4 regions of the Bacillus shivajii genome follow, and region 1 is predicted to be linked to each of the others. Evidence: predicted binding sites of a transcription regulator. Region 1 holds the regulator's gene; each other region holds the start of a gene.
The links. Region 1 encodes Rex, which represses fermentation and respiration genes when NADH is low (regulators of the CRP and FNR family bind a similar motif). Its sites were predicted from a motif close to TTGTGAAATATTTCACAA; they were not measured.
Positions count from the first base shown of each region.

Region 1 (3,213 bases):
TCGGTGTATCGTAATCAAAATCAGAGAAGTTTAACCCAGATAAAATACTGCGAATGTCGGCTTCATATTGGTAACCGCCTTGATCTTTAAAGTCTTGTTGTAATTGATCATATTCTTGCAATACTTTTTCATAGTTTGGTGCACTTGGGTTGCTCATTTTTTCTTCTAATTCTCGTAAATGTTTCTCCATTTGTTTTAAATGGGTGAAAACAGACATCATTTCATCCCAAATTGAGCGGTTCGTATTTAAGCCACTATGTTGGGCTAAATAACCGATTTCAACGTTTTTAGGGATAATAATATCTCCAGAGTCATGAGATAGTTCTCCTGATATAATTTTTAACAATGTTGACTTGCCTGCGCCATTTCGACCGACAAGAGCAATTCGTTCACGACTTTGGACTTCAAGTTTTACATTGGATAATATTGTTTCAGCCCCAAAGGACTTTGTTATTTGTACACATTGTAATAAAATCATATTATTTCATCCTCACCACATCATTGGGTCATTACAAAATAAGTGTACATGACTGTTACGCAAAGTGGCAACATTTGTAGTAAAGTGGAACATGAATTCTTGCTAATCTAGAGAAGGATTGTGCAGTTTGTCCAACTATGGTGTACAATAGACGAAGAGACAAAAGGAGGGGCACCGATGGGTTCGTTTACACATTTTAATGACCAAGGTCGAGCAAAAATGGTCGATATTTCTGACAAACAAGAAACGGTTCGCACAGCTGTGGCGAAAAGCAGTGTCCAAGTGACAAAAGATATTTACGAGGGCATTACTGCAGGAACGATGAAAAAAGGTGACGTTCTTTCCGTTGCACAAGTAGCAGGAGTAATGGCGGCCAAAAATACATCGCAATGGATTCCAATGTGTCATCCATTATCACTCTCAGGTGTGGATATTCATTTTGACTGGGAAGTAAGTGAAGAAACATACATTCTTCTTATTGAAGTTGGTGTGAAGACGAAAGGGAGCACAGGAGTAGAGATGGAGGCGTTAACAGCTGCATCAGCAACAGCACTTACAGTTTATGATATGTGTAAAGCTATAGATAAAGGAATGGTCATTGGCGAGACTTTCTTGCAGGAGAAAACCGGCGGAAAGAGCGGCGACTACAAGAGATAAAAGAGCGATTGAACCAATTCATGATGGTGGGAGGCGAAAAAAATGGATATCGATCAAACAAAAATACCGCAAGCAACTGCAAAAAGGCTGCCGTTATATTATCGTTTTTTAGAAAGCTTGCAAGCATCAGGGAAAAATCGTGTATCTTCAACAGAGTTAAGTGAAGCAGTAAAAGTCGATTCAGCGACGATTCGAAGGGATTTCTCCTATTTCGGCGCGCTAGGAAAGAAAGGGTATGGTTACAACGTCAATTATTTATTAACCTTTTTTAGAAAAACATTAGATCAAGATGAAATAAGAAAGGTTATTTTAGTAGGTGTCGGTAACTTAGGGACTGCCTTATTAAATTACAACTTTACGAAAAGTAACAATATGAGAATTGAGATGGCATTTGATGTTGATGAAAGCAAGGTCGGTCAAAAAATTGGAAGCGTTCCCATTTATCATTTAGATGAAGTAAAAGAACGCATAGCTGGTGAAGCAGAAGTGGCAATGTTAACTGTCCCTTCAGCAGCAGCGCAAGGGATTGCTGATCAGTTAGTAGATGCTGGAATTAAAGGGATCTTAAACTTTACACCAGCAAGGTTATCTGTACCAGACAACGTCCGAGTTCATCATATTGATTTATCTGTAGAACTTCAATCCCTTATCTACTTCTTGAAACATTATCCAATGTAATGAAACGGTTGATACCCTTTCATTGTTGGAAAACGGAACAAAAACGATATATAAGTGTCATCACTTAGACAAGCTGTGGGAGAAATGTACCTGCAGCTTTTTGTATAGGAAGAACTTGTTTTTGATTTCCAAAAAAGTCCTAAATTCTATCATGAAATCATACACATGTTTTGGTATAGTAGAATTATATATTTCGAGAATCGAACATTTTGGCTAACTAATAAGGGAATCAGGTGAAAACATGAGTAAAATTCCACATAAATGGCTCGTATTAATTTCTGTGTTACTTGGTACATTTACAGTCATTTTAAATAACAGTATGTTAAATCCAGCTGTTCCACATATCATGGAGGTTTTTGATGCCGATGCTGTTTCGGCTGGTTGGGTAATTACGATCTTCATGGTAACCATGGGGATTACGATGCCACTTACAGGTTTTTTAAGTGATAAGTTCGGAAAGAAGGAAATGTATTTGTTTGGCGTTTCCCTCTTCTTATTAGGGTCTCTATTAGGGTCGTTTTCATGGAATCTATCATCACTCATTTTTTTCCGTGGGCTTCAAGGAGTCGGTGGCGGATTTATTATGCCCCTTTCCATGGTGTTCATTTTCCAAGTGTTCCCGAAAAAAGAACGAGGGATGGCGACTGGGATTTGGGGAATTGCAGCGATGATGGCACCAACGATTGGACCTACATTAGGTGGTTTCATTATTGAACTTGGTACATGGCAATGGTTATTCTTATGTAATATACCGACAGGTCTTTTAGGATTAACCTTTTCAATGCTTTATCTAAAGCGAACGAAGCGAGCAGACAATTTGAAGTTTGACCGAAGCGGGTTTGTCACAGTGACCCTTGGAGTTGGGGCGATCTTACTTGCTTTAGGGCGAATTAGTGAACTCGCGCATTTATATGACCCACTGAATATATCGTTATTGATCATCGGGGCTATTGCATTGTATTTCTTTGTGAAAATCGAAAACAAAACAGAACAACCTTTACTAGATCTATCGATATTTAAAATTAAAGCTTACGCATACAGTGTTTGGGTCGCAATTATTAGTTCAATTAGTTTGTTTGGTGGAATTTTTCTCATCCCACTGCTTGTACAAAATGTGTATGGTTACGGAGCCATTATGACAGGTCTTGTCTTTTTACCAGCAGCTTTACTCGCAGGAATATTTATGACGGTAGGTGGGAGAATCCTTGATAAAAAAGGACCTTCACTTGTCGTAACAAGTGGTCTTATTTTTTCAACGGTTGGAACGCTTTTATTCGGTTTTATCGACTTACAAACGGCGATTTGGGTATTGTTTGTACTTAACGCCATAAGAGGTATAGGGATGGGCCTTAGTACAATGCCAGCAACAACTACCGGAATGAATGCGATTCCTGAGAAGT
Region 1 covers NZ_CP084703.1:527,635-530,847, forward strand. The annotation lists gene LGQ02_RS02650 (ABC transporter ATP-binding protein) at 1-478, opposite strand, end outside; gene moaC (cyclic pyranopterin monophosphate synthase MoaC) at 656-1,135, shown strand; gene LGQ02_RS02660 (redox-sensing transcriptional repressor Rex) at 1,178-1,813, shown strand; gene LGQ02_RS02665 (MDR family MFS transporter) at 2,055-3,213, shown strand, end outside.

Region 2 (3,213 bases), 270 kb from region 1:
AAAATACTTATGACTTCCCTAGATCTTAAGAACTATTATTTTGAACATTGTAAGTGATAGTCTAGTATTTTTATATAAATATACGATTTTATAAGGGGAAGGGACGTTTCACAATTCATGCAGGAAAAGCACCAACTAAATATTAGTAACGCTAAACAAGAGCTTAAACTAAAAAAGGGGACAGGAATATTAAACTTAGAGTATTAACAAAAGTAAACAAGTAATGTGAGTGCACATAAAGGAGGGTTGATAATATTCAGTAAATATCTATAAATGTAGGGGGTCAATTCTATTTCTAGAATCAGACATTGCTAGAAAACATTTGAATAGTTCCGCGCTTCCCACTTCTACCATTGTTTTTTTATCATTGCTTCATTAAAATAGTAGTTTAGGAAGCAAAAGAACCGTCCCTACGCTTCCAGAAAAGGTGGATTGATACAGTGGAAATAAAACATAGAGAAGAACCTAATATAAATAACAACTCGTTTCGAGAAAAGGTGAAACGAATTGTCGAGCATCCGTACTTTCAACCGATCGTGATCGCGATTATCCTCTTTAACGGTTTGATCATTGTGGCTGAGACGTACCTTTCTGGTAACAGCATTTTGCTCGCTTTAGACCAAATCATTGTTTGGGTATTTGTGATCGAACTCGTTTTAAAGATGATAGGTCTTGGTTTTAGAGGGTATTTCTCCGACAAGTGGAATATCTTTGATTTTAGTATCGTTGTCGCAAGTCTAGCTTTCTACTCAACGCCATTTGTAAGTGTGTTGAGGTTGATCAGGGTATTGCGTTTAATCAGAATGATTCCAGCAATCCCTGCTCTGAGAAAAATCATAGATTCACTCATGAAATCTGTCCCAGCTTTAACAGGGATTCTAGGCCTGTCAGTCTTGATTTTTTCCATTTATGCCATTATCGGAACAACGTTCTTTAGTGAAGTGCTAGAAGATGAGTTTTTCGGCAGCTTCCACTCGGCGTTATTCACATTAATGCAAGTTGTCACGTTTGAGTCTTGGGCAAGCCAAGTGGCACGTCCAATCATTAATGAAATCCCATGGGCTTGGGTTTATTTCGTTTCATTTATTATCATCGGTGCACTCGTCATTTTAAACCTTGTCGTCGCCGTCATCTTAAGTTACTTAGGCCAAGACGACGAAGCACTTCGCCAAGAGCAAATGGACCGATTGTACAATGAAAATAAAGAATTAAAGCAAGACATTCAAGAAATTAAACAAATCCTTCTTGATCGTGAAAAAACAGAAGGAAAGTAGCTAATTAGGGCCAACCTTACTTTGAGAGTGAAGGTTGGTTTTTTGTAGTTTCTAAAGCAAGAGGTTGGAAGTCCTCTCTCACGTGCGAAGGTTTGATCTCACGTGCGGTGGATTGATCACACGTGTAGTGGATTGATTTCACGTGCGGTGGTTCGTTTTCACGTGCGATAAACTCCTTCTCACGTGGAAAGAGTGTCTTCTTACGTGGGGAAGAACCCTTTTCCACATAGAAAGAACCCCCTACTCACCGCGTACTTCTCCATGAAGCACCGGAACCGTCCCCACGCTTCCCCACGCTTCCTCAAAAATTGACATCTCTGTGACAACTGGTTTTACGTGATTTAGGTCACAACATTTTTTTAAAACATCATGTAACCTTAACATTGTGAAAAGGGTGTTAATCAACGAGGGGGATTTACAGATGAGTATGTTTTGTAATCAATGTCAAGAAGCGATGAAAAACATCGGGTGTAACCTTGATGTTGGGGTATGTGGAAAACCAAGTGAATTATCGAACCTAATGGACTTGTTAATTTTTACGCTTAAAGGCGTTTCTGAGTATAACCAGCAAGCAAGAAAAGCTGGAATTAACCGTCCAGAGACAGATCGTTTAATTATCGAAGGGTTGTTCACAACGATTACGAATGCGAACTTTGATGATGATATGATCGCGGATCGTATTGAAAAAGCACTTGTCGAGCGTGAGGTCATCAAGGCTGAGCTGAAAAAAGAGGGGACTCTTGAAGAGTCGTTTAAAGATTTCGCAGTTTGGACAGGCAATCGTTCTGACTTCAAAGCGAAATCTGAAGAAAAGTACGTTGGAATTTTAGGAACAGACAATGAAGATATTCGTAGCTTACGTTCACTTGTGTTGTTCGGGCTTAAAGGAATGGCAGCTTACGCAGAGCATGCCGACAACTTAGGGCACCGCAATGACGAAGTATTCGACTTCATTGAAAAAGCATTAATTGCAACAGAAGATGATTCAATGACAGCTGATGATCTAACGAACTTAGTCATGGAAACAGGGAAGTTTGGCGTGGACGTGATGGCGCTGTTAGACCAAGCGAACACATCAACATATGGACACCCAGAAATGACAGAAGTTGAAATCGGTGTCCGCAATAACCCGGCAATTTTAGTGAGTGGACACGATTTAAAAGACTTTGAAGAGCTTCTCGAACAAACGAAAGGTACAGGCGTTGACGTTTATACACACTCAGAGATGTTACCGGCCAACTACTACCCAGCGTTTAAAAAATATGATCACTTCGTCGGAAACTATGGAAACGCTTGGTGGCAGCAAAAACAAGAGTTTGAAAGCTTTAACGGGCCAGTTTTATTCACAACGAACTGTATCGTTCCACCGAAAGCAAGCTACAAGGATCGTATTTACACAACTGGAGCAACAGGATACCCTGGTTTTAAACATATTCCAGACCGTGAAAAAGGTGGTAAGAAAGACTTCTCAGAAGTTATTGAACACGCGAAGCGTCTACCATCACCAACTCAAATTGAAGAAGGAACAATTGTCGGTGGTTTTGCACACAACCAAGTAACAGAACTAGCAGACAAGGTTGTCGATGCTGTGAAGACTGGCGCAATCAAAAAGTTCTTCGTTATGGCAGGTTGTGATGGTCGCATGAAGTCTCGTGAATACTACACAGATTTTGCAAGAACACTTCCTGAAGATACAGTCATCTTAACAGCAGGCTGTGCGAAGTACCGTTACAACAAGTTACCTTTAAATGATATCGGTGGCATTCCACGTGTACTTGACGCGGGACAATGTAACGACTCGTACTCATTAGCGGTTGTCGCAATGAAGCTTAAAGAAATCTTTGAACTCAACGACATCAACGAACTACCGATCGAATACAACCTAGCATGGTATGAGCAAAAAGCAGTCATTGTTTTACTCGCACTGTTACATCTTGGT
Region 2 covers NZ_CP084703.1:260,199-263,411, forward strand. The annotation lists gene LGQ02_RS01340 (ion transporter) at 441-1,274, shown strand; gene hcp (hydroxylamine reductase) at 1,696-3,213, shown strand, end outside.
Region 2: a site for Rex is predicted at 1,609-1,626, ahead of hcp (hydroxylamine reductase). Genes of this name have one in related genera too.

Region 3 (3,213 bases), 810 kb from region 1:
CCTGATCTCGTAGCACCAGGAGTAAAAATAGATAGTACAGTCCCAAGAGGATATTTAGATTTGAACGGTACTAGTATGTCAGCTCCTCATGTAGCAGGGGCAGCAGCTTTAATTAAACAAAAGAATCCTGATTGGAATCCCGAACAAGTGAAAGCTGCATTGATGAACACAGCACTACCAATTGCTGACCAAGATGGTAACCAATATCCCCCACATATACAAGGGACGGGGCGGATTCAGATCGACAAAGCGCTAACGACAGAATCTCTTGTCTATCCGGGAACCGTTTCATTTGGAAAATGGTCAAGAGATGATAGCCGCTTGGAAAAAACAGTCGAGGTCACAATTGAGAACATCTCCGATAGGAGAAAACGATATACAGTTGAACCCCCATTTGAGGTTCCAGATGGTGTGCAATGGAAAGTGCCATTTTCATTATATTTACAACCAGGTGAAAAGAAGACTGTAACAATATCAATTGATGTACTTCCATCAGTGTTTGAGGAAGGGATATATCATGATGAAATCCAAGTGAAAAGCGAAGATGAAACGATTCGAATTCCTTATTTGTTTTTTGTTGAAGAGCCTGAGTATCCGAGATTAATGGCATTTATGCTTGAACAATCGACAGAGGAAAATCTTTATCAGTATGAAGTGTACTTCCCAGGCGGAGCAGAAACTTTTGGAATTGCTTTATATGATCCTGATACATTTAGGTTTATTAAGTATATTGATGTAGAAGAAGATATAGAGCGCGGAATGTTTGAGAAGAAAATAAAAATTGAAGATGTACCATCGGGTATTTATAAAGCGCTTATTTTTGCAGAAAAAGATGGTCACGAAGACACAATCGAAAGAGATGTATTTATCGGAGAGTGGTAATGATAATCAATGGCTCCTCAAGAAGGTTGTTGGAGTCATTGATTTTAGACTTAATTTCATCTCCCGTACGGCCCTGCCCTGGTTACATTAAATAATAAAAAGCGAGGCTTACTAGTCGTAATTTTCGGAAAATATATTTTCTCTAATTTACCAAAGACACTCAAGAGAAAATTATGTATAATAAAGAAGGAAAATGTCTATTTTATGATAATTCTTTCATTTTATGCATGAAAGCGTTTTTATTCTGAAAATTATTGACATAACTCCCTTGCTATTGTACGATTACAAAGCGTGTGCTGTTCTCAGTTTTTTTAGCTGTAACTAGAAATGAAGGAATTCACATTAAGGGTGGGAGAAGATGATTGACCCTTCCAAAATTCGCCAAACGATGAAGTTCTTTGCACTCATGACAACGATCAGTTCTTATTTCGTAGGCTGTACCCTCGTTGGAATATTTGGCGGGAGGTGGATGGACAACTACTTTGATACAGGTAGCTTGTTCCTAGTTACAGGGTTGTTGTTGGGATTAAGTGCAGCGGTGACAGGGATCTATTTTACCATTCGCCGTTTTTTAGGAGGCGATTCTGATGAGTGATTATAGCATTGTTGCAAAGAGGTATTCTCTTTACACGATCATCCTCATCATTGTATTTTTAGTGATAGCTCAATTTGCAGTAAACAAATCTTTTTACTTTGGACTTGCCCTAGGAGCAGTTTTTAGTTTATTGAATTTATTAAGTACATATAGGCAAGTGAAAGTGATCGGAGAAATGGTAACAGGTGGTACTGTAGCTTGGACCTTTGGTACGGTCTCGCGGATTGTTACAGCAGTTATCGCTGTTTTTATTGCAATGCAATTCCCAGCATATTTTGATATGACGGGTGTAATCATAGGTTTAATGATTACCTATGTTTTCATATTAATAGAACCCATTTTTTACGTGAAACAGCTAAGATCAAACTGACGTTTTGCGTCAAAAAAGTTTTGAAAAGAGGTGAGAGTATTTGGGAAGTAATTACACAGAACCCGTTGTCTATTTATTTGGCAATCCACACTTAGGGATTAACTTAGCAAACGTGTTCATGGTTACGGTTTCTCTTGCAATCGTGTTTTTTCTCCTGTTTTTTATGTCTAGGACAATTAAAATGTATCCAACAGGTGCACAAAACGCTCTAGAGTATTTAGTCCAATTCATTAAAAATGTCATTAGTAGTACGATGGACTGGAAGCAAGGGAAGCACTTTGTTGTACTAGGGGTCTCCTTGTTATTATATGTTTTTGTATCGAACATGGCCGGGATTCCATTTGAATTTGGCCAGTACACGGAAGAAGGAAAAATTGTTTGGTGGAAATCACCGACATCAGATCCGATGCTTACTCTTTCCTTAGCATTAATGGTCATAGTAATGACTCATATTTACGGTCTTAAGCTGAAAGGCCCGAAAGAATATGGGAAAGATTACTTCCGCCCAGTGTGGTTTCTATTTCCATTTAAGATTATCGAGGACTTTTCTAATACCTTGACACTTGGAATGCGTCTTTATGGTAACGTGTACGCAAAAGAAGTGTTGATGGTCATGCTCGTTGGATTGGGAACATCTTCTATCATGTGGGGGATCTTTTCATTCTTACCAATGGTTGCGTGGCAAGTTTTCGGTACATTTATTGGGGGACTACAAGCGTTTATCTTCTGTATGTTAACGATGGTGTACATGTCCCACAAGGTTAATGAAGAACATTAATTGTTTTATTGATTAATGAAAGAACATATGAAACAAACATTTTTTCAAATCCATATCAATGGTAATTTTGCTCTTATTTTTTTATAGGGCGTTACAAAATAAAACTAAACTAAATTTTTTAAGAATCTAAAGGAGGATTTTTATTATGGGTATGCTCGCTCTTTCAGTAGCAATCGTAGCAGGTCTTGCAGCACTAGCAGGTGCATTTGGTGTTGCAATTGTAGTTCGTAGTGTTGTACAAGGAATTAGTCGTCAACCAGAAATGAAAGGTCCAATTCAATTACTATTATTCATCGGTGCACCGTTAGTAGAGGCGATTCCAATCCTAGCGATCGTTATTGCCTTCATGTTATACGGTCAAATGGGATAATTGAATACAATTATTAGTTAGGTTCAGACGTTTCGTTTGGACAACCTTACACAAAGGTGCTTTACATACTAAAGCAGCTTAGACCAGTGTAACAACAAGCTTAAATGGCGGAGAACGTTAAATAACACTCTTCGCCATTCCTTTTGATAAGGATGAAAGCGAAGGAGGCGAAATCATTGCAAGCATTGTTTGGAGACACATTTACTTTCTTAGATGCG
Region 3 covers NZ_CP084703.1:4,153,385-4,156,597, reverse strand. The annotation lists gene LGQ02_RS19970 (S8 family serine peptidase) at 1-882, shown strand, start outside; gene LGQ02_RS19965 (AtpZ/AtpI family protein) at 1,241-1,477, shown strand; gene LGQ02_RS19960 (ATP synthase subunit I) at 1,470-1,847, shown strand; gene atpB (F0F1 ATP synthase subunit A) at 1,966-2,625, shown strand; gene atpE (F0F1 ATP synthase subunit C) at 2,777-2,995, shown strand.
Region 3: a site for Rex is predicted at 1,208-1,225, ahead of LGQ02_RS19965 (AtpZ/AtpI family protein). Genes of this name have one in related genera too.

Region 4 (3,213 bases), 410 kb from region 1:
TCTTCGACGAAAGTTCCTTCAGAATTAGCAATCAATACTTGCTGATCTTCATCTGCATAATTAACCGTAACTTGAGAAATATTTTCGTGATAGTTTTTTGCAACATCATAAACTTCTCTTAATACATTCACTTTCTTTGCTTTTGGAACCTCTCGAGGAATATGTAAAATAGGGTGCTGGTTTGCGAAGGACTTGTGTGTGAAGTTTAGTGTAATCTCTTTTGGTTCTCCAGTAATAGCTTGAGCAGCTTGGCGAGCAACGGAAATCAAAGATTCTCGATCATGTTCGTTCGTGTAGGCATATACACTGTTTAACCCTTGGAAAATTCGAATACCTACCCCAAAATCTCTACCTGAAATCCCATTTTCTACTTTGCCACCAACAAATGCGATGTTTGAATTAAACTTGTCTTCAACGAAAACCTCTGCAAAGTCTCCGCCAGTACTTAATGCGGCTGTGATCATATCTTCAACTAATGATTGCTGAAGCATTTTTTCCCCTCCTTATATTAGCAAAAACAATTTTTAAAATGTTCTAAAAGTTTAGAAACTACCATCTTAGACTAGCATACACAAACAAAGTTGTAAATTTCTATATGATAGTATTTGACGAGTGAGGGTGCTTTTATATAGGAGAGACGCCTCCGGATAATGCAACAAACAAAACATCTAATAATCACATTGTGCAGCATTGTTACATGCAACTGCAAAGCAGCGTAGTCGACGGATGCAGCCTCATAGCGATAAGAGATGTAGCTAAAAAATATTGGTGACGTTGTAAAGGAAGGTCGAGCGAGTAAGATAACCATTCGTGATATTGATGACGTTGCGACCTTTTTACTTCATAAGGGCAACTATGTTCATAAAAAAATAGAATGTGCTTTTACACACATTCTATCGTGAATGATTAGAAATTATGCAGTTTGCCCTGCAGGAGTTGCCCCTTTATTTTTAAATAGTTTTGCACGAAGGTAAGGAATAACCCAGTAGTCTCCGCCGTAACGACCAGCGTTGTAACCAGCAGCGATAACGAAGATACTAATTAAAATCAGGAATGGGTTTGAAGAGACAGTACCTGCAAACATAAACGCAAAGTTCATCATCATGCCGAAGAAAACAGCAGCTGTTGTTAATACGCCTAGAAGTAAGCCCAATCCGACTAAAAGCTCTCCCCATGCGACCATAAAGCTAAAAGCACCAGCATTTGCTAAAGCAAAGTTCTCGATAAATGCGTGGTATGTTGGGTATTGCTCCATGACAGCTTCATTATTTACAACACCATTTAAATAGCCTGATGCGTCAAAACCTCCAGTTACTTTCGACCAGCCAGCAGTTAACCATTGCCAACCTAAATATACTCGTAATACCGTTAAGATTGCAGCAGCAATTGAATTATTTCTAAGAAAATCCATAAACATGAAAATCTCCCCTTCCAATCAATTTTTATTGAACAATAAGTGCTGTTAGTTATTATTTTGCTTAGTTAGCGGCCACTAACGATTTCTTAATTACATTGTAAAATAGTTTATTAGGACTTTGGTGGTGTAATAATGAACAAACTGTAACAGGAAAGTGAAGGATTTGTGAAAAGGTGAACATAATAAAGTAATATGTTTATAAACGTTGTAAAAGTAATAAAAATGCTATGAATGAATCTGAAATTGACGCTCATTTTCTTGTAAAGGGGTCTCGTTAACCGTAATATGTTCCACATATGCTGGGTATGGTGCTCGCTTCAGTTGGGCTAAGAATGTTTCTAGTTCTCTTTCTTTCCCTTGTCCTTCAAACTCGACCGTCCCATCGAAATTATTTTTAACCCAACCAGTTAAATTGTGTTCTGTCGCAAGTTGCTGCGTAGTGTAACGAAAACCAACGCCTTGAACGCGTCCTTTAACAATCCCATGAAATCTTTTCATATGAATACCTCCGTTTCAATCGTTCTTCTCATATATTTTTTCCCGATAAATCTCGTTTTTAACATAGGCTCTGTTAAAGGACAGTGTTGATTTCCAGTGAATTTGTAAAAGGCGGCGACTCCAGCACAAGCATCAGCCTCTCGAATAAGCTACGAACTGCTTCGACGCATCAAGCTACGTAGCAAAGCTTGTAGAGGAAGACGCAGGAAAAGCAATAGGCGAAGATCTAACAGGACTTTAGTCCTGTTTAGCTGAGGCATTTCCTGCGGCAAAGAAGACACTATGAAAGGAAACGGAGTGAAGCTTGAGTGGATGTCGCACTTGTGCCTAGTGGTGAAAGCGTCCGCCTTTAACGATGAAAAATCAACAACAAACTTTAACATAGCCTTAACATAAAAGAGTAGGAGAATTTGTTGTTACAAATGGTAGAGTGTCTGCTATAATCATGGAGTTGAAAAAAGAGAGGAGCGGGGGATAAACATGTTTCGAACAATTTTATGGTTTATTTATTTTTTCGGATATTTAATTTATTCACTGCCAAACTTGTGGAAAGCAGAGCGTTTAAAAAAACAAGGTGATACGAAAGCATATCAAAATCATGTAGATGCCATTACGACAAAGTGGGCAAAGTCGCTAATTCGGGTAGCTGGTGGGAATGTTCACGTTAAAGGAAAAGAGAAGATCCCAAAAGATGAAACATTACTTATTGTATGTAATCACGTCGGAAACTTTGATATTCCCGTGTTACTAGGACATTTAGGAGTGAAAATTAGTTTTATCTCAAAAGTAGAAGTCAAGAAGATCCCTATTGTCCGTTCGTGGATGAAGCATATGAATTGTGTGTTCATGAATCGAAAAAACAAAAGGGAAGCGATCCAAGCAATCATTGATGGGGCACGAAATCTACAAAACGGGCAACATGTCGTTATTTTTCCTGAAGGGACTCGAAGTAAGGGAGGCGATGTGAAGCGGTTTAAAAAAGGAAGCTTTAAACTAGCAACAAAATCAAAGGCAACGATTTTACCGGTCACTATGGAAGGAACGCACCAGATGATGGAAGGAAATCGTAATTTCATTCGACCTGCCGATGTTTTTGTAACAATATCTGATCCCATTAGAGTACATCAAGAGCATGATGAAATGGACTTGCAGCAGTTAGCACATATCGTCCAGGAACAAGTAGAAAGTAAGCTGACAAAAAATAATTGTAAAGAAACAGTTTCATAGATTTATATGAGGGACTGGTAGACGTGTTTAAATGACGTCTACCAGTCTTTTTCTATTGAATAGCGGGCTTC
Region 4 covers NZ_CP084703.1:941,301-944,513, forward strand. The annotation lists gene LGQ02_RS04475 (TldD/PmbA family protein) at 1-491, opposite strand, end outside; gene LGQ02_RS04480 (DoxX family membrane protein) at 914-1,417, opposite strand; gene LGQ02_RS04485 (acylphosphatase) at 1,643-1,915, opposite strand; gene LGQ02_RS04490 (lysophospholipid acyltransferase family protein) at 2,396-3,142, shown strand.
Region 4: a site for Rex is predicted at 1,581-1,598, ahead of LGQ02_RS04480 (DoxX family membrane protein). Genes of this name have one in related genera too.